One region of the Clostridium sediminicola genome, then DNA from elsewhere that is predicted to be linked to it. Evidence: a T-box and tRNA genes for the amino acid it is inferred to sense, from the RefSeq annotation. Region 1 holds a T-box; the other holds one or more tRNA genes.

What was found. A T-box is a leader RNA that pairs with one kind of tRNA and senses whether it is charged. The one in region 1 lies ahead of metG (methionine--tRNA ligase), so its partner is inferred to be a tRNA-Met.
Region 2: it has a tRNA-Met gene. The T-box ahead of metG (methionine--tRNA ligase) is inferred to sense a tRNA for this amino acid. The anticodon was not compared.

Annotation. Positions count from the first base shown of each region.
Region 1 covers NZ_BAABMF010000002.1:381,512-393,389, reverse strand. The annotation lists gene ACQ3F0_RS05705 (sensor histidine kinase) at 1-1,302, opposite strand, end outside; gene ACQ3F0_RS05700 (response regulator transcription factor) at 1,304-1,987, opposite strand; T-box leader at 2,278-2,520, shown strand; gene metG (methionine--tRNA ligase) at 2,624-4,555, shown strand; gene ACQ3F0_RS05690 (DUF445 family protein) at 4,750-6,267, shown strand; gene ACQ3F0_RS05685 (TatD family hydrolase) at 6,399-7,172, shown strand; gene ACQ3F0_RS05680 (resuscitation-promoting factor) at 7,392-8,432, shown strand; gene rnmV (ribonuclease M5) at 8,516-9,067, shown strand; gene rsmA (16S rRNA (adenine(1518)-N(6)/adenine(1519)-N(6))-dimethyltransferase RsmA) at 9,060-9,896, shown strand; gene ACQ3F0_RS05665 (DUF7922 domain-containing protein) at 10,057-11,211, shown strand; gene ACQ3F0_RS05660 (hypothetical protein) at 11,320-11,878, shown strand, end outside.
Region 2 covers NZ_BAABMF010000017.1:9,558-21,435, reverse strand. The annotation lists gene yabQ (spore cortex biosynthesis protein YabQ) at 1-71, shown strand, start outside; gene ACQ3F0_RS20670 (FtsB family cell division protein) at 127-420, shown strand; gene ACQ3F0_RS20665 (S1 domain-containing RNA-binding protein) at 469-873, shown strand; tRNA gene ACQ3F0_RS20660 (tRNA-Leu) at 1,055-1,143, shown strand; tRNA gene ACQ3F0_RS20655 (tRNA-Met) at 1,148-1,223, shown strand; tRNA gene ACQ3F0_RS20650 (tRNA-Met) at 1,247-1,323, shown strand; tRNA gene ACQ3F0_RS20645 (tRNA-Leu) at 1,327-1,415, shown strand; tRNA gene ACQ3F0_RS20640 (tRNA-Met) at 1,420-1,495, shown strand; tRNA gene ACQ3F0_RS20635 (tRNA-Met) at 1,591-1,666, shown strand; tRNA gene ACQ3F0_RS20630 (tRNA-Met) at 1,690-1,766, shown strand; gene spoIIE (stage II sporulation protein E) at 2,581-4,974, shown strand; gene tilS (tRNA lysidine(34) synthetase TilS) at 5,433-6,863, shown strand; gene hpt (hypoxanthine phosphoribosyltransferase) at 6,833-7,369, shown strand; gene ftsH (ATP-dependent zinc metalloprotease FtsH) at 7,523-9,403, shown strand; gene ACQ3F0_RS20605 (thioesterase family protein) at 9,509-9,892, shown strand; gene ACQ3F0_RS20600 (formate--tetrahydrofolate ligase) at 10,098-11,768, shown strand.

The DNA of each region.
Region 1 (11,878 bases):
AATTTCTTTACAAACTGATAAACCAATACCATTTTTTGAATTAGCGTTCTTTCCTTTAAAAAATTTTTTTGTAATGTGAGGTAATTCATCACTTGGAATTCCACAACCATTATCCTCAATGCTTATTTCAACACTTTCATCTAAGAGTTTTGTATTTAAACAGATTGAACCACCTTGAGGAGTAAATTTAAAGGAGTTATCTATAATATTCATTATAGCTTGGGTAATCTTATCTTTATCAATATTTACAGTGGGTAAATCACTATAAAAATTACATGAAATTTTAATTCCTTCACTTTGGCTTCTAGGGGCAATTTTTTTTACAATATCTTTTAAAAAATTATTTATATTAATCTGTGTTGTATTTAAAGTTATATTTCCAGAAGCTAATTTGGAAAAATCAAGTAATTCGTTAACTAGTTTACTTAGTCTATCAGTTTCATCTTCAATAATTTTTAAACCTTCACTGAATTCATCTGAATTATCTGGAGCGATATATCCAAGAGTGACTGCCCAGCCTTTTATAGAGGTTAAAGGAGTACGAAGTTCATGTGAAACAGAAGCAATAAAATCATTTTTTAGTTTCTCGTTTTTTATGATTTCTTTTGACATATAATTTAAGGTATCTGTTAATTTTCCTAATTCATCTTCAGAAATTTTTTCTATAGAGTCTTCAAAATTACCGTGCGCTAAATTTTCAGCCCCTGTAGTTATAACTGATATTGGCTTAGTTATTGAATTTGCAATAAAAAGACTAACTATAGTAGAGATTATAATTAATAATATACCTAATAAAAATAGATATACTGAAATTTTTTCTATGGTAGCATCAACTTTTTTTAATGAGGTTATAAACCTAATTACACCTACTATTGAATCTCCAGATTTTAATGGATAAGCAACACTCATTAAGTTTTCATTTTTTGCTTGTGACATGTGAATATCATAACCAAATTCATCAGATAAGGCTGAAACAAAGTCTGTGGATGAAATAGGTGATTTAGGTAAAAACCCAATTGAATCCATTAAAACGTTTCCTTCTGTGTCTATTATTTGCACTTCTGCTTCTGTATTTTTCCAAAATATATCAACATCTTTTGCTATATTATCTTTTAGGCTTTGTGAAGATAAATAAGTTCTATAAAAATCTGCTGATAGAGTTATTTCATTATGCAAAATTTCTTTTGTATTAGAGTAATAATATTTTCTTAACAGAGAGATCAAACTCATCTCCGCTAACAATACAGTAATAACAATTATCACAAGGTAACTAAGAGCGATTTTGGTTTTTATAGATTTCAAATTAATTCTCCTTCCATCTATAGCCCGTTCCCCAAACTGTTTCTACATAACTAGGATTGGAAGGCATTTCTTCAAGTTTGCTCCTGATTCTTCTAATATTAACATCAACTATCTTGGTATCTCCGAAGTAGTTATAACCCCATACCAAATCTAGTAACTCACTTCTACTAAGAGCTTTATTTTTATTTTGCATAAGAATTTTTAACATTAAAAATTCTTTTGGTGTCAAACTTAATTCAATTTCATCCTTATAAGCAATTTGATTATCTAAGTCTAATTTAAAAGGGCCTGATTTAATGAAATTTTCAATTGTTTCTGATTTCATTCTTCTAAGTAAAGATTTTATTCTGGCAGATAATTCTAATGGGTTGAAAGGTTTTACAACGTAATCATCTGCACCATTATTCAATCCACATATTTTATCGTTATCTTGGCCTCTTGCTGTTAACATTATAATCCCTATATCTGTATAGTTTGAACGTATTTTTTTGCAAACTTCAAAGCCTGTTATACCCGGTAGCATTATATCTAAAAGTACTATTATTGGATTTTCTTTATTTACTAGCTCTAAACCTTGTTCACCTGATTCTGCAGTAACAACTCTGAAACCTTCTTTTTCTAATACTATTTTTGTGAATTTTCTAATAGAAGCTTCATCTTCTACTAAAAGTATTTTCTCATTCATTGACAAAACCACCTTTTTTAGTTGACAGTTGACAGTGTACAGTTTTCAGTAAATGAGATTTTCTTTTAGAAAATCTTAAAGTTAAGCCTTTTACGTAGGAAAAGGTGTCTTTTACTGTCAACTGTCAACGGTCAATTGTCAACTGTAACCTGATATTATTATCTTTATCATTACGAAATAAATTATATCACATTAATTATGTATTAAAAGTGGAATAAATATTTAATTTTGGGATATCATATTGACATAGGGAGAGATTTAGCATAATATTTTATTAAGAATATTATATTTTTATTGCGTTGAAGAGAAGAGTAGTAAATGAAAGTGTTTATAGAGAACTAGGGTAGGTGAAAGCTAGTAGCACAGAAGTTTATGAACATGGCCTTGGAGCAAATTTCTCGAAATTAAGTAGGGATTTTCGGATGCAACCGTTATAATGCAGAGTGATGGAATCATATTGAGGAGTCACTTTTGAGGTCTTTATTGTGAGATAAAGATAAATTAGGGTGGTACCACGTTTATACGTCTCTAAGTAGATTATTACTTAGGGACTTTTTTGTATATAAAATTGCTTGAATTGTGCATTAGTAATTGCGAGTTTGGAGCATAATTTATTAAAAATAAGGAGGAGAAATCATGAGTAAAGGGAATTATTACATCACTACACCAATATATTATCCATCTGCAAATCTTCATATAGGAAATACTTACACAACTGTTGCTGCGGATGCTATTGCAAGATTTAAAAAACTGACTGGTTATGATACATTTTTCTTAACTGGTACAGATGAGCATGGTCAAAAATTACAAAGAATTGCTGAGGAAAATGGGGTAGCGCCTATTGAGTATATTGACAATATTGTTGCAGGTATAAAAGATCTTTGGAAAATAATGAATATTGATTATGATAAGTTTATAAGAACAACAGATGACTATCATGTGAAAACTGTTCAAAGAATATTTAAACAGTTATATGACCAAGGAGATATATATAAAGATCAATATGAAGGAAGATATTGTACTCCTTGTGAATCTTTTTGGACAGAAACTCAATTAGTTGACGGAAAGTGTCCAGATTGTGGTAGACCAGTTGAAACAGCAAGGGAAGAAGCATACTTTTTTAAGATGTCAAAATATGCTGATAGATTGATAAAATATATTGAAGAACACCCAGATTTCATTCAACCTGAATCAAGAAAAAATGAAATGTTAAACAATTTTTTAAGACCTGGCCTTCAAGATTTATGTGTATCAAGAACTACTTTTGACTGGGGAATTCCAGTAAGTTTTGATGAAAAACATGTTATTTATGTTTGGGTAGACGCGCTATCAAACTATATAACTGCTCTAGGTTATGATCAAGATAATAATGAATTATATCAAAAATATTGGCCTTGTGATGTTCATTTGGTTGGAAAAGATATTTTGAGATTCCACACAATATATTGGCCTATAATGTTAATGGCATTAGGGTTGGAGTTACCAAAACAAGTATTTGGTCACGGTTGGTTACTTGTAGATGGTGGTAAAATGTCAAAATCAAAAGGAAATGTTGTTGACCCTGTTGTACTTGTTGAGAATTTCGGTGTTGACGCAGTAAGATACTATTTGTTGCATGAAATTCCTTTTGGTCAAGATGGATTATTCAATAATGAAATATTCATCAAAAAGACAAATGCTGACTTAGCAAATGATTTAGGTAATTTATTAAATAGGACAATTGCTATGCTTAATAAATACTTTGATGGAGAAATTCAAGCTCCTATTGCAAAAGAGCCTATTGATGATGAACTTATAAAACTTGCATTAGAAGCGCCAATTAAAGTAGAAAAAAGAATGGATGAGCTAAAACTTCCAGAAGCATTAGATGAAATTTGGACTTTAGTTAGAAGAAGTAATAAATATATAGATGAAACAATGCCTTGGGTACTTGCTAAGGATGAATCTAAAAAAGAACGACTAGGAACAGTTCTTTACAATTTATTAGAAAGTTTAAGAATAGTTTCAGTGATGGTTTCAGCTTTCTTACCTGATACAAGTAAGAAAATGGGTGAACAATTAAAAGTTGAACTTACTAGCTGGGATAGCATTGCTTCATTTGATGGTACAAAAGCAGGAGTCAAGTTAGGAAAAGGAGAACCAATTTTCCCTAGAATTGATATTGATAAAAAATTAGAGGAACTAGAGAAGATAAGAGAAGCACAAATAAAGGCTAATGAGGTTGCGACTATTGAGCCAATTAAACCTGAAATAACTATAGAAGATTTTGAGAAAATTGATTTAAGAGTTGCGAAAGTCTTAGAATGTGAACCAGTTAAGAAGGCTAAGAAATTACTAAAATTAAAATTAGAATTCGGACCAGAAACAAGGCAAGTAGTTTCTGGTATAGCACAATATTATAAACCTGAAGAATTAGTAGGCAAATATGTTGTTATAGTTGCTAATCTAAAACCTGTTAAATTAAGAGGTGAGTTATCACAAGGTATGATATTAGCTGCTTCTGATGATAAGGATAAATTATTTGCTGTAGATCCTGGAAAACTTCCAACTGGATCTATTGTAAGGTAGTAAATGATTAAGAATTAAGAGTTGATGGATATTTTCTATCGGAAAATATCCAATTGAGAAACAGCTTCTGAATATATATTTTAGGAGCTGTTTTTATAATGTAAAATTAATATTTAAATTTATTTAATTTTTTAATGTTTTGTAGTAAAATTATTTTTGTTAAAAGTTGTGTATAGTTAAAGGAGAAGGATACAATGAAAATTTTATTTACATCAATGATAGGAGCAATTATTGGATATATTACTAACTGGTTAGCAATAAAAATGCTATTTAAACCACATACTGAAAAAAGAATATTTGGGGTTAAAATCCCCTTCACTCCAGGATTGATACCAAAAGAAAAAAATAGAATAGCTAAAAGTGTAGCAGATGCAATAGGGGATCATTTACTAACTAGTGAAACATTAGTTCAGTCACTTTGTTCTAATGAAATGAATTGTAAATTAAAAAAATGGGTGAGTAGTAAGATTAGTGATTTAGAAATAAAAGGATCTACTATAGGTCATGAGTTAAGAGCTTTATTTGGCTCTAAATATGAATGTAGCCAAAAATATATTAATAACAAAATTAATGAGGCGATTTTAACAACAATAAAAGGAAATAAGTTTAAAATAGAACTAAGAAATATTTTACAAACTTATATATCAAAAGAGCTTCAAAAAAATCCGAAAGAATTGTTAGAAAGTTCATATTATAAAAATACAAAAGCAAATATTTTAGCAAAATGTGTTCAGTATAAAAATTCACAAGGATTTAGAAGTCAACTAGCTAGTATTATTGAAACAAAGATAGTCCAATTAACTAAAAATGAGAAATCTTTAGAAGAAATTGTTCCAGCAGGGGTTGTAGGTTCCTTTAAAGTTTATTTATATAACCGTAGAGAAGAAATTTCAGTATTTATTAAGAAGTTCATTGAAAAAGATGACATTAAAGATAAAATAAAAAATTCTATTGCAAGTATGGTAAGTACTAATTTAAATCCAATGGTTGCAATGTTTATAACTGCAGATTCGATTTATGAAAAAGTTATAGGTGCTATTAATGATCACCTTGAGAATGAAGATAATCAAGTAGAAATTGTATTAGTTATAAATAAATTTATTGATGAAATACTTAAAAATAATTTATTAGATATGACAAGAAATTTATCAATAGAAAAAATAAAGTCTAGTAGTGAGTACTTATCTTCCATTTTCGGAGAAAAGTTGTTAACTGAAGATACGTTGTGTAAGTTGGGTGAAAGTATTGAAGAAAAAGTTAATGGCTATGACTCATTACAAAAGATACTAGATGAGAATAATGTTTGTATAAACTCAATTATAGATACAATGATACAATCGTTTATAACTAATATATCTGATAATAAAGAATTTGAAAATAGAGTTGAAGGATTTGTTACAGAATTTATTAATAGAGTTGAAGCTATGACAATTACTGATATATCTAAATGGAGTGGAAAAAATATATCTGATAGTACTTCAAATTTTGTACAAAATGTATATGACAAATTTGTAGAAAATAATGCATCTGATTTTATAGAAGCTCTAGAAATAAGAAATATAGTGGAAAATAAGATAAATTCTTTTGAAGTATCATATGCAGAAAAAATCATATTAGAAATTGCTAGTAAGGAATTAAATGCTATTACATGGTTAGGAGCGGTTCTAGGATGTTTAATGGGCTTTATTTCTTCTTTATTGGCATATATTTAGTAAAAATGTATATAGTTTAAATAACTTGTAACAATATGAAAAACGATTATTGAGTTAAATATTTTGATAAACAGCTAAAAGATGGTATAATGAGGATAAATTTTAAAAAGTAAAGGTAGCAGGAGGAAAATATGATTTTCGATTCACATGCTCATTATGATGATGAAAAATTTAATGATGATAGAAATGAAGTTATTAGGGAACTTCGGGAAAATGATGTTATTGCAGTAGTAAATTGTGGTTCATCCTATAAAGGCGCAGTTGATTCTTTAGAATTAGCAAAGAAATATGATTTTTTCTACGCAGCAGTAGGTATACATCCTGAATGCGCAAATGAATTTAATGATGATGTTTATGACGAAATAAAGAATATGGCACTTCACAGTAAGGTAAAAGCTATCGGAGAAATTGGTCTTGATTATTATTGGGAGGATAATCCTCCAAAGGAAACCCAAATTGAGGTAATGAGAAAACATATGGAGTTAGCGCAAGAATTAAATTTACCTGTAGTAATACACGATAGAGAAGCTCATGAAGATGTGCTGAATATTATAAAAGATTATCCAAAAGTTAATGGAATAATACATAGTTTTTCTGGAAGTGTTGAATTTGCAAAAGAGTGTATTAAAGAAGGTTATTATATAGGGTTTACAGGGGTAGTTACGTTTAAAAATGCTAAAAAATTAAAAAATGTAGCAAAGGATATTCCATTAAATAGAATTTTAGTTGAAACGGATTGTCCTTACATGGCACCAGTTCCGCATAGAGGTAAAAGAAATAGATCTGATTACATTTCTAATATTATTCATCAAATAGCAGAGTTAAGAGAAGTTTCATATGAGGAAATAGAAAAAGCTTCAAAAGAAAATGCTGAAAGAATATATAGTATAAAGATTCCAGTTTAATGTTTATTAAGTTTTATAATAGATTTTTTATAGACTAATGCATAAAAGCTTAAATTTGTATCATATGTATATGGTGTGTAGTATACTCTCTCTATGTATATGATACATTAATATATACTCACAAAACAGGCTGCCAATATCTACGAATTAATGCTTAATTTGACTAGTTGAGTTAAATAAGTTATAATGAGTGGCATTGTTTAGTCAAGGGGGTTGTATATGTGTATTAATTGGAATTTCAGGTTGAAAAAATACTTTTCAACGGGCCTATTGACATTTTTATTAAGTGTACTTGTGGTTGCAAGTATATTCATTAGCATCAGAAATATGGAGAAAGAAATCAGAATAGTAATTGACGGAAAAGAAACAAATGTTGAGACATATAGAAGTGAGGTTGCAAGTATTCTTGCAGGGAATGATATTATTTTGGGGCCCAAGGACAAAATAGAACCAAGTCTGAAAAGTACAGTAGTTGATGGAGGCACTATTAGTATTATAAAAGCTAAAAGTGTACAAGTACAGGTGGATGGAAAAACTATAAACTTGTTAACTGCTGAAGAGGATGTAAAGAGTTTACTTTCATCCGAAGGTATTGAATTAAGAGAGGAAGACAGAATATCACTCTCTTTAGATGACAAAATAGAAAATGGACAGAATATATCTATTACAAGAGTTGAAAGATCAATTGAAGTTCAGAAAGAATCCATCGAATTCGCTACTGTAATCAAAAAAGATTATGATTCTTATGAAGGAACCAAGAAGACTTTGCAAGAAGGCGATTTTGGAGAAAGAGAAATCAAAACAGAAATTGTATACGAAAATGGTAAGGAGATTTCAAGAGAAGTTATAAGTGATGCGGTAGTTAAAGAACCTACAGATAAGATAGTTTCTGTTGGGACTTTAGGAAAACTTGCATTATCTCGTGGCGGGAGTCTTACATATAAAAATAAAATTTATATGAGAGCTACTGCTTATACTTTAAGTTATGCCGATACAGGCAAGAATCCTGGAGATCCAGGTTGGGGAATTACTTACTCTGGTATGCATGTTAAAAGAGATCCAAATGGATATAGTACTGTTGCAGTTGATCCAAGAGTTATTCCTATTGGCACAAAACTGTATGTTGATGGTTATGGTTATGCTATAGCTGCAGATAAAGGTAGTGCTGTAAAAGGGAATAAGATTGATTTATATTTTACCACTAAAAGTCAATGTAATAGTTTTGGTGTTAGAAATTTGAATGTGTATGTATTGAAATAGAGCGCAGAGCGCTCTTTTTTTCTTGACATTAACTTATATATAGATGACAATATTATAGATAAAGATGTATAAGGAGTAATAAGATGATAAAAGAAGTTATAGTTGTTGAAGGAAGAGATGATATAACAGCAGTTAAAAGAGCTGTAGATGCTGAAATGATTGCTGTTGGAGGATTTGGGATAAATAAAAAAGTTATCGATAGGATAATTGAAGCACAAAAACGACAGGGAGTCATAGTTTTAACTGATCCTGATTTTGCGGGAGAAAAAATAAGAAAGATAATATCAAAAAGAGTTCCAGGCATAAAACATGCATACATAACAAAAGATGAAGGTTTAAAAAATGATGATATTGGAGTTGAAAATGCATCACCAGAGACTATTAGAAAAGCTCTAAGTAAAGCAAAGTGTGAAGTTAAAATTGAGAGAAAAGTTTTTGGACCACAAGATTTGATTTTTTTTAAATTAACCGGGAATGATAAAGCTAAGGAAAGAAGAAGCTTACTTGGAAAAGAATTAAGAATAGGATATTGTAATTCTGCTCAATTTATTACTAGATTGAACAATTTTGGGATTACTAAAGAAGAGTTTATAACGGCATTAAATAAAGTTAATAAGGAGATTGATAATGGGTAAATTAAACACAAAAGAAGTAGTAAATAAATATAGTTTTAAATTTACAAAAAGTTTAGGTCAGAATTTTTTGGTTGATGAATCTGTTCTAACTAATATAATAGATAGTGCACATTTAAATAAAGATGATGTTGTTATAGAAATAGGACCAGGAGTTGGAACGTTAACTAAAGAGTTATTAGAAAGAGTTAAGAAAGTATACTCTATTGAACTTGATTCATCATTAATACCAATTTTAAATGAAGAATTAAAAGAGTATAATAATTTTGAACTTATAAACAAAGATGCGTTAAAAGTAGATTATAATGAGCTTATTAAAGGAAAAAGGGTAAAATTTGTTGCCAATTTACCTTATTATTTAACGACTCCTATGATAGCAAGAATATTGAATGAAGGATGCAATTTCGAAAGCTTAACTATTATGATTCAAAAAGAAGTAGCAGAAAGAATAGATGCAAATCCTGGTACAAAAGAATATGGAGCATTATCTATTCTAGTTCAATATTATTGTGATACGGAAATAGTTAGATATGTTTCGGCTTCATCTTTTATTCCACAACCGAAAGTTGATTCTGTTGTTATTAAACTAAGTAAATTAGATAAGCCAAGAGCAGATGTAAAAGATATAAAGTTATTTATGAAAGTAGTTAGACAATCATTTAATATGAGAAGAAAGACATTGAGAAATGTTGTTAAAAGTTTAAAAATGATTCCATCAGATAAAATAGATGATATATTTGAAAAGGCAGAAATTGATCCTAAAAGAAGAGGCGAAACATTGACTATTGAAGAGTTTGGAAAACTATCTGATATTATTTTAGAGTATAAATAATAGTTGTGTTCAAAGGAATATAACTATAAAAAGTATCTAGATTATAGAATATTTTAAAACCCATATGAATATTAATTCTATATAAATAAAAAAAGAGTTCATTTTTTGGACTTTATACATATATTTATAATAATGAATAATTAAAGTGGGGGATGTGAAAGTGTCTTCAAAAGGAAACTATAGTAGGTACTTTATTATATTACAAGAAGATGAAAAAGGATATTCTATTGGAAATGATAAATTTCCGACAGGGTACGCAAAAATTGAAAAGAAAACAGATAAATGTAAAATAAGTTTTTACGCACAAAACCTTAAAAAGTCTCAAGGTCCATATTATATGGTGCTTATCTGTAATAAAAAAAGTGAAAAAAAATTAATTAAATTAGGAACTGTAAGCTTAGATCAATATGGAAGAAGCGATATTTCACTAGATTATGATTCAAGAAATATTGGTAATTTTAATATTACTATAGATAAAATTAAAGGTGCTGCTATAGTAAAGTTTATTGATACTAATATGGTATCAGTTTTATGTGGCTTTGTAAACGGGAATACATTAAGTGATTGGAAAACATATTCTTTGATTGAGAACAGAGAAAAAAAGGTACAAAAGGAAGAAAAAGTACAAAAGGAAGAAAAAATAGTTGAAGATTATAAAGAAGTTCAACCAAGATCATCTGTTAATAAGGAAGATGATGAATCTTCTGAGCGTAACGAAAAATTAAAAGCTGATAATGTATTTGATGAGTACGAGAAGTCTATAGAAACATCTAAGAAAAAAGATGATTACGAAGAAAAAGATGATTATTGCGAAAAAGAGGATTCTGATGAGGAAGATTCTGATAAAGAGGATTTGATTGTGCAAGAAATGCGTAAAAATGAAGACGATTATCCTAAAGGTGCTATGGGTGAGTTCTTTATGAAAATTGCACATGGATTAGAAGAACTTGATTATTTTCATAAGGAATTAGGAAAATGTAAGTGGTTTAAAGTGAAATATTTAGATATGGCAGATATGGATAAGGCATCTGATTATAATAAATATACGGTAGTTTATTATCCTATGGTATGTTATTATTCATATATCAAAAGCTATAAACATTTCTTAATAGGTTATAAATGTAATAAAAAAGGCTTCATGAAGTATATTGTTTATGGAATACCAGGAAAGAAAACTAGAAGAGAACAACCATTCGAAGGGAAAACTGGTTTTGTAACATGGGTTCCATGTGAAGATTGTGAAGAAACAGGAATGGGTTATTGGTTAATGTTTTATGATTTTAAAAACTCATGTGTAGTAATACCTGTAAAATAGAAATATTATATTAGACTATACTTAATTTAAATATAGTCTAATTTTTTTTGATTTACTCTCATATAAATATATAAGCGTTTAACCAATTATTTTAACAGGGGGAGTTTAATGAGGGCGATAATTATAGATGGAAAAAAAGTAGGAGTAATAACAGTGGCAATGGTTTTAATGATAGCATTATTTTTCATGGGTAATTATTTAAAGCCAAGAAAAACTTTTATAATTCAGTCACAACATTCGAAAAAATATACTACTTATGAAGCAATAAAAGGGAATATTAGTTATGAGCTTCCATCTCATTGGAAATCTGAATTAAAGAACTTTAGTGGGGATGAAATAATATACCACAATGATTTCAAGTCAGAAAATCAAGTTATTAATGGATTTGTTCAAGTTTGGAGGATAGCTGTTGATCTAAAAGAATTTTTGACAAACAGTAAAAAAATTGCAGAAAAGCAAAATGATATTATAGGATACAATATCACTCCTGGTAAAGTTAAAGGGAGAGAATCACATATAGTAACTTATAAAATAAGGGTATCAGATGATATTTATTATAGAGCTTATGAGAATTTTATAAAGTACGAAGATGGATTTATAAGATTTTCATTTTACACAAAAGATGACGATAGTGATAAAAGTTTAAATGAAATAACAGAATTTGAGT
Region 2 (11,878 bases), on a different contig from region 1:
TTAACATAATAATATACCCTCTAGAGCTATTTTATTACAATATTATCAAGAAAAATAGAAATAATTCTTGAATATATATTAAAAGACATCTAAAATATAGATATAATATATTTTAGGAGTATTGAGATGAAAAATAAATCTAAATCGAAATCAAAATTGAAAAATTTAATATTAGCTGCAATTTTTATCTATTTAGGTTACACTTTTATTCATCAAGAGATTGTAATGAATAAGAAAAAAGCAGTTTTAGCTAATTATTCAATGGAATTAGAAAAAGTTGAAGATGAAAATAAAAATTTGCTTGATCAAATAAAAATGTCCAACACTTTTAGATATGTTGAAAAATTAGCAAGAGAAAGGCTAGGGTTTATTAAAGAAGGAGAAACAGTTGTAGTTGATGAAGAGCAACAAAACCAATAATAAGTTCGCAATAATTTTTTATATACAATGAGGAGGAATTTTATTAACATGGCCTTAATATTAGGAAGCATTTTAGAAGGTACAGTAGTTAACATTACTAAATTTGGAGCATTCGTAGAAGTGGAGGGGAAAACTGGTCTTGTTCATATATCTGAAGTTTCTGATACATATGTAAAAGATATAAAAGAACATTTAAAAGAGCAAGACAAAGTTAAAGTAAAAGTTATCTCTGTAGATGATGGTGGACGAATTAGTTTATCAATTAAGCAAGCGAACCCAAAAAAGAAATCTGTTAGACCAGAAGAAATTGACTGGAACAAAAACAGAGAAAAAAAAGTAAAAGAAAATTTTGAAGACGCTCTATCAAAGTTTTTAAAAGATAGTGAAGAAAGAGCGCAAGACTTGAAAAAGCACCAAAATGGTAAAAGTGGCAAATATTCCAAAAAAGGATAACAAGATAAAAAGGAACTTTCGTTCCTTTTTTATTTTACCTTAAGGCAGTTATAGTGCGTGTTTATAGACTGTATAACTTTAATAAATAAAAGAAATAAAAATAAAATAAAAAAAAGTGTTGACAATGAAAAATGATTAATATATAATAGTCTATGTCGCCAAACGGAGACGAAAAAGAAATGCCGAAGTGGCGGAACTGGCAGACGCACAGGACTTAAAATCCTGCGATGCTAACACATCGTACCGGTTCGATTCCGGTCTTCGGCACCAATAACGCGGGGTGGAGCAGTTGGTAGCTCGTCGGGCTCATAACCCGAAGGTCACAGGTTCAAGTCCTGTCTCCGCAACCAAAAAAACTAATATCATGCATTAAGGCGGAATAGCTCAGCTGGCTAGAGCAATCGGTTCATACCCGGTGGGTCGTAGGTTCAAGTCCTATTTCCGCTACCAAATGCCGAAGTGGCGGAACTGGCAGACGCACAGGACTTAAAATCCTGCGGTGCTAACACACCGTACCGGTTCGATTCCGGTCTTCGGCACCAATAACGCGGGATGGAGCAGTTGGTAGCTCGTCGGGCTCATAACCCGAAGGTCGCAGGTTCAAGTCCTGCTCCCGCAACCATTAGTTTTTTGATGCTTATTGAAAAGCTGAATAGTTTCATTAATACCAAGAAAACTATTTGTGTTGCAAGTTGTGAATTCTTAAATATATAATAACGCGGGGTGGAGCAGTTGGTAGCTCGTCGGGCTCATAACCCGAAGGTCACAGGTTCAAGTCCTGTCTCCGCAACCAAAAATCTAATATTTATGTAATGAGGCGGAATAGCTCAGCTGGCTAGAGCAATCGGTTCATACCCGGTGGGTCGTAGGTTCAAGTCCTATTTCCGCTACCATATATAGAAAGCACTTATAATTTATAAGTGCTTTTTTTTATTGTATAGAAAAGTATAAAATTTATACTTTTCTATGCAATAAAAAATGAAGGGGTGCAGGGGAAGTATTTCCCGCTTCTTTTAGGAGGGTGCTCAGATGCGATAGCGTCGTCGAAGGGAACCTAAGGTTCCATAGCCAATCGGCTTTGCCGCTTTTTTTTTATATATTTTAGTTTTAAAGTGATTTATAATGCACATTAATTATAGATTGAGAAACAAGTTTGAAATTTATAGTGACAAGTTACAAGTGGCAAGTTGTGGATACCTTTCGTAAACGAAAGCTTTTAATAAAACAAAAGATATAAAAAATCCTTTTGCGTAGCAAAAGATCTTTATTCCATCATCAAAAATGATATAGGCTTAGTTAAAGATTTTTTCAAAGAAAATCATCATTAACTTGTCACTTGTCACTGTTTTAGTTCGTCTTTTATTTCAATTGTGTCTTTCATTTTTAAGTAAAATGTCAAATTGAATTGCTATGACAAAAATCGTATGACAAAATCTATAATAAAAATATATATATGTTAATAATTTATATTCTTAAAAATATAAAAATTATCATTAGATAAAAACAAATACAAGAGTTTTGAAGTGATTAAGGATATTTTTTTATAAAAAGAAAAACTGAAAAGAAAATCGTTAAAAGTAATAATTTAAAAATTTCTAACACCTCATGTCTTACGATTTTTTTTTTAGAGCACGATTAATTGACAATAAATTCCAGTTAACTTTGTTATAATTTAAACTGTCAATCAAATCTTTGGAGGTGTTTATTGTGCAATATGGAGTTGAAGTATCAACTTATAATAGAGTGAGGAAGAAAAGAAATAAAAGTAAAAGCAAATTAGAAAATTCGAAGCTCTTAAATATAGCCTTATATTTCAGTATTTCTTTTTTTGTTAGCAGAGTATTGTTATTGAATGTAGATCAAACTATAGCACCTTTTGGGATTGCATTTGTGATAGTCATGACCTTTTATAAAGAAGAAGATTTATTATTACCATGTGCACTAGGAAGTTTTTTTGCTTATATGTTCTTAATTGATAAAGTTAGTAATATATATGAGTATTTTATTGTATTATCAACTATAGTTATTCTAGCATACTTAATTGGGAAATTTAAAAGAGAAACAAAGTTGGCAATTATTCTTGGCGTAGTATTTATAGAAATGATTTTAAGTGAAATTTTTATTAGTGGGTTATCAATAAATATAGCATTCTTTAATGCTTTTTTACAAATGACCTGTATCTTTCCATTATATTTTATGATAGGTAAATCAATAATATGTTTCAGAAATATTAAAACTAAACATTTGTATAATAGTGAAGAGATATTAAGTATGGCGATATTAGTCTCTTTAATAATTTCAGGAACATGGGGACTTGATTTCTATGGATTATCATTGAAAAATTTATTGGGTTTTTTATTTATATTAATTATGGCATATGTAAATGGCAGTACAACAGGAGCAGCTTCAGGAATTGCATTAGGAGCAATAATAGGTATGTCTTCAAATAATATTCTAATATACATAAGTGTATTTGGAACTTGTGGGTTAATCGCAGGTTTATTTAGAGATAGTGGAAAATGGATAAGTGGTACTAGTAGTTTAATGATTTTTTTAATATTAAAATTATATGCGAATTTAAGCATTGAATTTAATTTACTTGAAGTAATTATACCGTGTATTATATTTTTCGTTTTACCAGGGAAGGTATATAATAAATTTATTTTAGAACTGGATTGGGAGAAAAAGCAACGGTATTTAAATAAAGATTATATAGATAAAATGAAAACACAGTTAACTAATAGACTTTTTGATTATTCAAATATATTAGAGAATGTTTCAGAAGTTTTGTTTAATCTAGCAGAAAATGATAAATTGGCTATGAAAAATAAAGGTAATGCTCTTGTGGAAAAATTAGCAGATAGAGTTTGTAGTAATTGCGATATGAGTTCAATATGTTGGAAAAGAGAAAACTATATTACCTATGCCGCATTTGGGGAATTAATAGAAAACTATGAGGAAGGAAGGAAAGGTGTTATACCTCATGAAATAGAGCGTAAATGTATAAAAAGAACCTTGATAATGAGTAACACCGAGGAAATAGTTAATAACCATATTATAAGTGAAATGAGTCGTAAAAAGGTAAGCGAATCAAGGAATCTATTATCTAGTCATATAAAAAGAATGTCTTCATCTATCAAAGAACTTACAGATGATTTTAATGATGATGTAAAAATGGATTTTGATACTGAAAAAAAAGTTAGAAAACTTCTAGAAAACAAAGGAATTAAATTCAAAGATATATACTGCATAAATGATAAAAATGAAAGAGTGGTTATATACGCTACACTGCCAGCATGCTGTGGAGTGCAATTATGTGTGAAAAAAATAGTTCCTTTGCTCAATCAAGTGTTGAAAACATCTATGTGTATTAGAAATGATGGATGTGATATAGATAAGAATACTAATCTTTGTAGAGTTGTTTTCGAAGAAACACCTAAATATTATGTGTCTACTTATGCTACTGCTGAATGCAAAAAAGGAAATAAGTTTAATGGTGATAGTTATTGTTATGGTAAATTACAAGATGATTCGTATATTAATGTAATAAGTGATGGTATGGGATCAGGTATTGAAGCTAATCAAGAAAGTAAGGCAACAATAGATTTAATGAAGACTATGATTAAATCAGGGTTTAATGAAAATAGTGCCTTGAATATGGTCAATTCAGTTATGACTTTGAAATTTTCTGAAGATGAAAAGTTTTCAACAGTTGATTTGATGAATATTAATTTATATACTGGGGAGCTAGATTTTATGAAAGTAGGAGCTGTTGCAAGTTTTATAAAAACAGGAAAAGAAGTAAAGGTAATAACATCCAATACGCTACCAATAGGTGTTTTAGATACACCAGATATTGATGCATATTCAACTAATATCAATAATGGAGATATTATTGTTATGGTGAGTGATGGGATATTAGACTATGATAGTACTCACACAGGAAAATATGATTGGGTTCTTGATTACATTAAATATAGTAATATAAATAAACCTAAAGAATTAGCAGAAGGTATACTTGAAAATGCTAAAAAACTTAGTGGTGGCTATGCAAAAGATGACATGACGGTTATAGTATCAAAAGTATATGATTTATACTAGAGATAAACTTTATAAATAACTTTAAAGAGTATAATAGCTTTAGAGTTATTTTTTTGAGTTTTAGTATATAATATCTAATATAACTATGTTAAAATAATCCTATGCTTTAGGGCAAGTGTTAATTTTGACTCGCATTATAGATAAATTGCGAAGAAAAGAGTTTCGCAATTTATAGTGACAAGTTACAAGTGATAAGTGACAAGTTGTGTAGACCTTTCGTAAACGAAAGCTTTTAACTAAATAAAAGATTTCTTTTGCATCAGCAAAAGCACATTATTCAATCATCGAAGATGATAAAGGCTTAGTTAAAGATTTTCTGCAAGAAAATCATCCTTAACTTGTAACTTATCACTTGTCACTGATTTAGTTCGTCTTTTATTTCAAATACGACATTGAGATATAATGTTAAGCTTAACTTAAAATAAGTATATTTAAAGAAATAGTGGGAAGTGTATAGTTTGATAACAAAAGTAAAAGAAACAATAAAAAAATATAATATGATTGAAGAGGATGATTTGATAATTGTGGCTTTATCAGGGGGACCTGATTCAGTAGCACTTTTGCATATTCTTTATGAATTAAAAGATAAACTTAAAATTCGTATTGTAGCTGCTCATGTAAATCATGGTTTAAGAGGAAAAGATTCTGATGATGATGAGAAATACGTGAGTGAAATATGCTCTAAATATGATATTCCATTGTATTCAAAAAGGTTTGATATACATCAGATTGCTAAAACAAAGGGATTGTCTTGTGAAATGGCGGGAAGAGAGTCTAGATATGATTATTTTTCTGCTTTGATGAAAAAAATATCAGCAAATAAAATAGCGCTAGCACATCATGCTAATGATCAAGCAGAGACAATACTTATGAGACTTATAAGAGGAAGTGGAATAGAAGGTTTAATAGGAATAAAACCCGTAAGAGATAAAATATTTATTAGACCGTTGATTAGTATTACTAGGAAAAAAATCGAAAACTATTGTGAAGATAACAAACTGTTACCTAGAATTGATAAGACTAATTATGAAACAATTTATTCAAGAAATAAAGTTAGGTTAGAATTAATACCATATATTGAAGAAAACTTTAATGGAGATATTACTAACACGTTAAATAGATTTGCTGATATAATGAAAGATGATAATGATTATTTGGAAACAATAGCTTCGCAAAAGATGGATGGATACTGTTTAGAAAATAGCAATGAAATAAAGATATCAAAAGAAGCGTTTAATGAACATAGAGCAATCTTATCTAGAATTTTAAGAAATACTATAAAAAAAATAAAAGGCAATCTGAAGAATATTGAAAAAAAACATATAGATGATATAATTCAAATTCAACAAAAAGAAACAGGGAAGGTATTGAGCTTACCAGACAATGTGCAAATTATGAATACCTATAGAGATATAATTGTTAGAAAAAAGCTAGAAGTGAAAAAATCATTAGATTATAAAAATTTAGAGTATAGATTAGAAATCAATAAAAGAAATTTTATCCAATCAGAGTGTTTTACTGTGAAAATGAAGTTAATTGAATCAAAAAGTGGTAAAAAAATCTTAAAAAATAATAAATTCATAAAATATTTTGATTATGATAAGGCAAATAATGATATAATACTAAGGTATAGGAAAAATGGAGATAAGTTTTCCCCTTTAGGAATGAAGGGTAGAAAGAAAGTAAAAGATTATTTTATGGATTTGAAGATACCACAGCATGAGAGGGATAGGATACCAATGATTTGTTTTGGAGGTAATATAGCTTGGATTATTGGATGTGGGATTAGTAATAAATATAAAATAGACAATAATACTAAGAGAATTCTCCAAATTATAATAGAAAGAGAGGAAAAGGAATGCAAAATGACATCAAAGAAATTCTCTTAACTGAAGAGAAAATAAGAGCAAGAATTAAAGAAATGGGACAACAAATAAGTAAAGATTACAAAGGTAAAGAATTGTTGCTTATTGGAATTTTAAAAGGGTCTGTTCCGTTTATGGCTGATTTAATGAAAGAAATCAGTATATACTGTAATATGGACTTTATGGCAGTATCTAGTTATGGAGACTCAACTGAAACATCTGGAGTAGTAAGGATTTTAAAAGATTTAGATCATGAAATTAAAGGTAAAGAAGTTCTGGTTGTTGAAGATATAATTGATTCAGGATATACTCTTCAATACTTAGTTAAATATTTAAAATCAAGAAACCCTAATAGTGTAGAAATAGCATGTCTTCTTGATAAACCAGAGAGAAGAGAAGTAGATACGAATGTTAGGTACATAGGATTTGAAGTGAAAAATTATTTCTTAGTTGGTTATGGACTTGACTATGCTGAGAGATATAGAAACTTACCATACATAGGAATTTTGAAAGAAGAGATTTATTCTTAAAAAAATGTGGGTAAACTCAAAAATATGAATAAATTTAGAAACATAATTAATATATATTGTGCATTTTTGGAATAACCATAATATACAATATTGTAAAGGAAAATATGATATGTTAAAATCTTATAGTAATCAAAGTATGAAGGGGGGCTTACGATGAAAAAAATTTCAAGTGCAACTATTTGGATAGTAGTATTAATAATGGTAGTATTATCCGCATTAGTATTATCAGAAGGAGCTAATAGTAGTAACTCAATAACTTTTGATAAATTTACAGAAAAATGGGTAGGAAATCAAGTTAGTAATATAGAAATACAAGATGATGGTAGAACAGCGATAGGAACATTGAAAGATGAAACTAAATTCGAGGTTGTAGCACCTGAAAGTGTTATAGTAAAATTAATAATTGAAGAATATCCAAACAATAATGTTAAAATAAGCTGGAAGAGGCCTACAACATGGCCTATATGGGTAAGTGCGCTTCCTACAATTATTTTGATAATAATGTTGATAGGATTTTGGTTTATGTTTATGCAACAGTCACAAAGTGGCGGTGGCAATAGAGGAGTTATGAATTTTGGTAAAAGTAGAGCTAAAATGGCAACTCCAGATAAGCAAAATGTTACTTTTGATGATGTAGCAGGTGCTGATGAAGAAAAAGCAGAGCTAGAAGAAATTGTTGATTTCTTAAAACAACCAAAAAAATATTTAGAAATGGGTGCTAGAATACCAAAAGGTGTTTTATTAGTTGGGCCTCCGGGAACAGGTAAAACATTATTAGCAAAAGCTGTTTCTGGTGAAGCAGGAGTACCTTTCTTTAGTATTTCAGGTTCTGACTTTGTTGAAATGTTTGTAGGTGTTGGTGCATCAAGAGTTAGAGATTTGTTTGAACAGGCAAAGAAAAATTCACCATGTATTATATTTATAGACGAGATTGATGCTGTAGGTAGACAAAGAGGTGCTGGTCTTGGCGGTGGACATGATGAAAGAGAACAGACTCTAAATCAATTACTTGTTGAGATGGATGGTTTTGGTATTAACGAAGGTATAATACTGATTGCAGCTACAAATAGACCAGATATACTTGATAGAGCTTTATTAAGACCAGGTAGATTTGATAGACAGATATTAGTTGGCGCACCAGATGTAAAAGGTAGAGAAGAGATATTAAAAGTTCATATAAAAAACAAAAGATTATCTAAAGATGTTAAGATGGATGTACTTGCAAAACAGACACCAGGATTTACTGGAGCAGATTTAGAAAATCTTATGAATGAAGCAGCGTTATTAACGGTAAGAAGAAAGAAAGACGAAATAGGAATGGAAGAATTAGAAGAAGCAGTTGCAAGAGTAATTGCTGGTCCTGAGAAGAAATCTAGAGTAGTTGATGATGAAGATAAAAAGCTTACTGCTTATCACGAAGCAGGTCACGCTATTGTAATGAGGTTCTCTCCTCATGCAGATCCTGTCCATGAAATAAGCATTATCCCAAGAGGTATGGCAGGTGGATACACTATGCACTTACCAGAAAAGGATAAAGCGTATATGTCTTTGTCTAAGCTAAAAGATGAAATGGTAGGACTTCTAGGTGGTAGAGTTGCTGAAAAACTAATTCTTGGAGATATAAGTACTGGTGCTTCTAATGATATTCAAAGAGTATCTGCTATAGCTAGAAAAATGATTATGGAATATGGAATGAGTGAAAAAATAGGAACTATTTCTTATGGAAGTGATCATAATGAAGTATTTATTGGAAGAGAACTTGGAAAAAGCAAAAACTACAGTGAAGAAATTGCATCTCTTATTGATAATGAAGTGAAGAATTTTGTAGACGAAGCTTATAGAAGAGCAGAAAGTTTACTTACTGAGCACATGGAAAAATTGCATGCAGTTGCTAAGGCATTATTGGAAAAAGAGAAATTATCTGCAGAAGATTTCTATTCAATAGTTGATGGAAATACTATTACAGTAGATAATTTTGAAGATGTTGTAGTTGAAGATATCGTTATTCAAGAAGATAATAATGAATTACTATAAAAAATAGGGTGAATACACCCTATTTTTTTCATTATTTACTTGTAATTTATTTTGGTTTTTAGGTAAAATAGGAATGTGTATATAAAAATAAATAGGGGTGTTAAAATGGATTTCAATATAAGTAAAGGCATCAAGGGTGAAATGGAAATAAAGGTAGAATATAAAGATACTGCAGCTAATGTAGGATCAGGATTGGTAGAAGTATTTGCAACTCCTTCTATGATTGCATTAATGGAAAATACCGCACAAAGTAGTGTTGCAAAAGACTTACCAGAAGGATTTGCTACTGTAGGAATAGATGTAAATATAAAACATATAAAAGCAACACCTATTGGTATGAAAGTTAAATGCTTTTCAGAATTAGAAGAAATCAAAGGAAAAAAACTATATTTCAAATTAGAAGCATACGATGAAAAAGGTAAAATAGGGGAAGGAAGCCATACTCGTTATATTATTGATGTTGAGAAGTTTATGGAAAACACTAAGTAATAGTTGGTTTTTAAATAATTTTATTATTAAATAAATAGATTTGTAATAGAAATAAAAGATGAACTAAAACAAAGGTATCAACAACTTGTCACTTATTACTTGTAACTTGTCACTATGAATTGCTTCACAATTTATAATTATTGCAAAGCAATTATTTAATACAGTAAAACTAAGATAGATAAAAAATAAAAAGGGGTGTATTAAAATGAAGACAGATATTGAAATTGCTCAAAGTGCAGGAATGGAGCCGATTATTAAAATTGCAGATAAGATTGGATTAAGTGAAGATGATATCGAACTTTATGGAAAATATAAATGTAAGATATCATTAGATGCACTGAACAATTTAGAAAACAAAAAAGATGGAAAATTAGTATTAGTTACTGCAATTAATCCAACTCCTGCAGGGGAAGGAAAATCCACTGTAACTGTTGGTTTGGGGCAGGCGTTATGGAAATTAGGAAAGAAAACAGTAATCGCATTAAGAGAACCTTCTTTAGGACCTGTTTTTGGAATAAAAGGTGGTGCAGCAGGTGGCGGTTATTCACAAGTTGTACCAATGGAAGATATAAACTTGCATTTTACAGGGGATATGCATGCAATAACAGCAGCAAACAATCTATTATCAGCAGCAATAGATAACCATATACATCAAGGAAATTCGTTGAAAATTGATTCAAGAAGAATAATTTTCAAAAGAGTTTTAGATATGAATGATAGAGCATTGAGACAAATTGTTGTAGGTATGGGTGGTAAGCCTAATGGATTTGTAAGAGAAGACGGATTCATGATAACTGTTGCCTCTGAAATAATGGCGATATTGTGTCTTGCTAATGATTTAATGGATTTAAAAGAAAGAATGGGTAATATTCTAGTTGCTTATAATTTTGATGGAGAGCCAGTATATTGTAAAGAATTAGGAGTAGATGGAGCAATGGCTCTATTAATGAAGGATGCAGTAAAACCAAACTTAGTTCAAACATTAGAAAATACACCAGCAATTATACATGGAGGACCTTTTGCTAATATAGCTCATGGCTGTAATAGTATACTTGCAACTAAAATGGCAATGAAGCTTGGGGATTACGCTGTTACTGAAGCAGGATTTGGTGCAGATTTAGGAGCAGAAAAATTCTTAGATATAAAATGCAGATATGGAAACTTAAAACCTGAATGTATAGTAGTTGTTGCAACTATTAGAGCATTGAAGCATCATGGTGGAGTAGGAAAAGATGAATTAACTATACCTAACGTAGAAGCTTTATCAAAAGGTATTAGTAATTTAGAAAAACAAATTGAGAACATTAAAAAATACAATGTACCAGCAGTTGTAGCTATTAATAGATTTACTTCAGATTCAGAAGAAGAAATACAATTTATCCAAAAATTCTGTGCAGAACATGATGTTGAAGTAGCACTTACAGAAGTATGGGCAAATGGAGGCGAAGGCGGAGTTGCTTTAGCAGAAAAAGTTATTAAGACAATTGAAAACAAAAAAAGTGATTTCAAGTGTTTATATGATGAAAAATTATCTATAAAGGATAAAATTGAAATTGTAACAAAAGAAATCTATGGTGGAGATGGAGTAGTTTATACTAAGAATGCTGAAAAGCAAATAAAAGAAATAGAAAAGATTGGCTTGGACAAAATGCCGATTTGTATTGCAAAGACTCAATATTCTCTTTCAGATAATCCTTCATTACTTGGAAAACCAAGTGGATTCAAAGTAACAGTTAGAGAAGTTAAAGTATCTAGTGGTGCTGGATTTATAGTTGTACTAACTGGAAATGTAATGACTATGCCAGGATTACCAAAAGTTCCAGCAGCAAATAGAATGGATATCAATGAAGATGGAACTATTGTAGGATTATTTTAAAAAAGTGTACTTGACAAATTGTCCGTTATTGTTAAAATTAAATTGTTATACAAAAGGACTATAATTAAGAGCAGTGAAAGCTGCTCTTGTATTTTATTAAGGAGTGTATT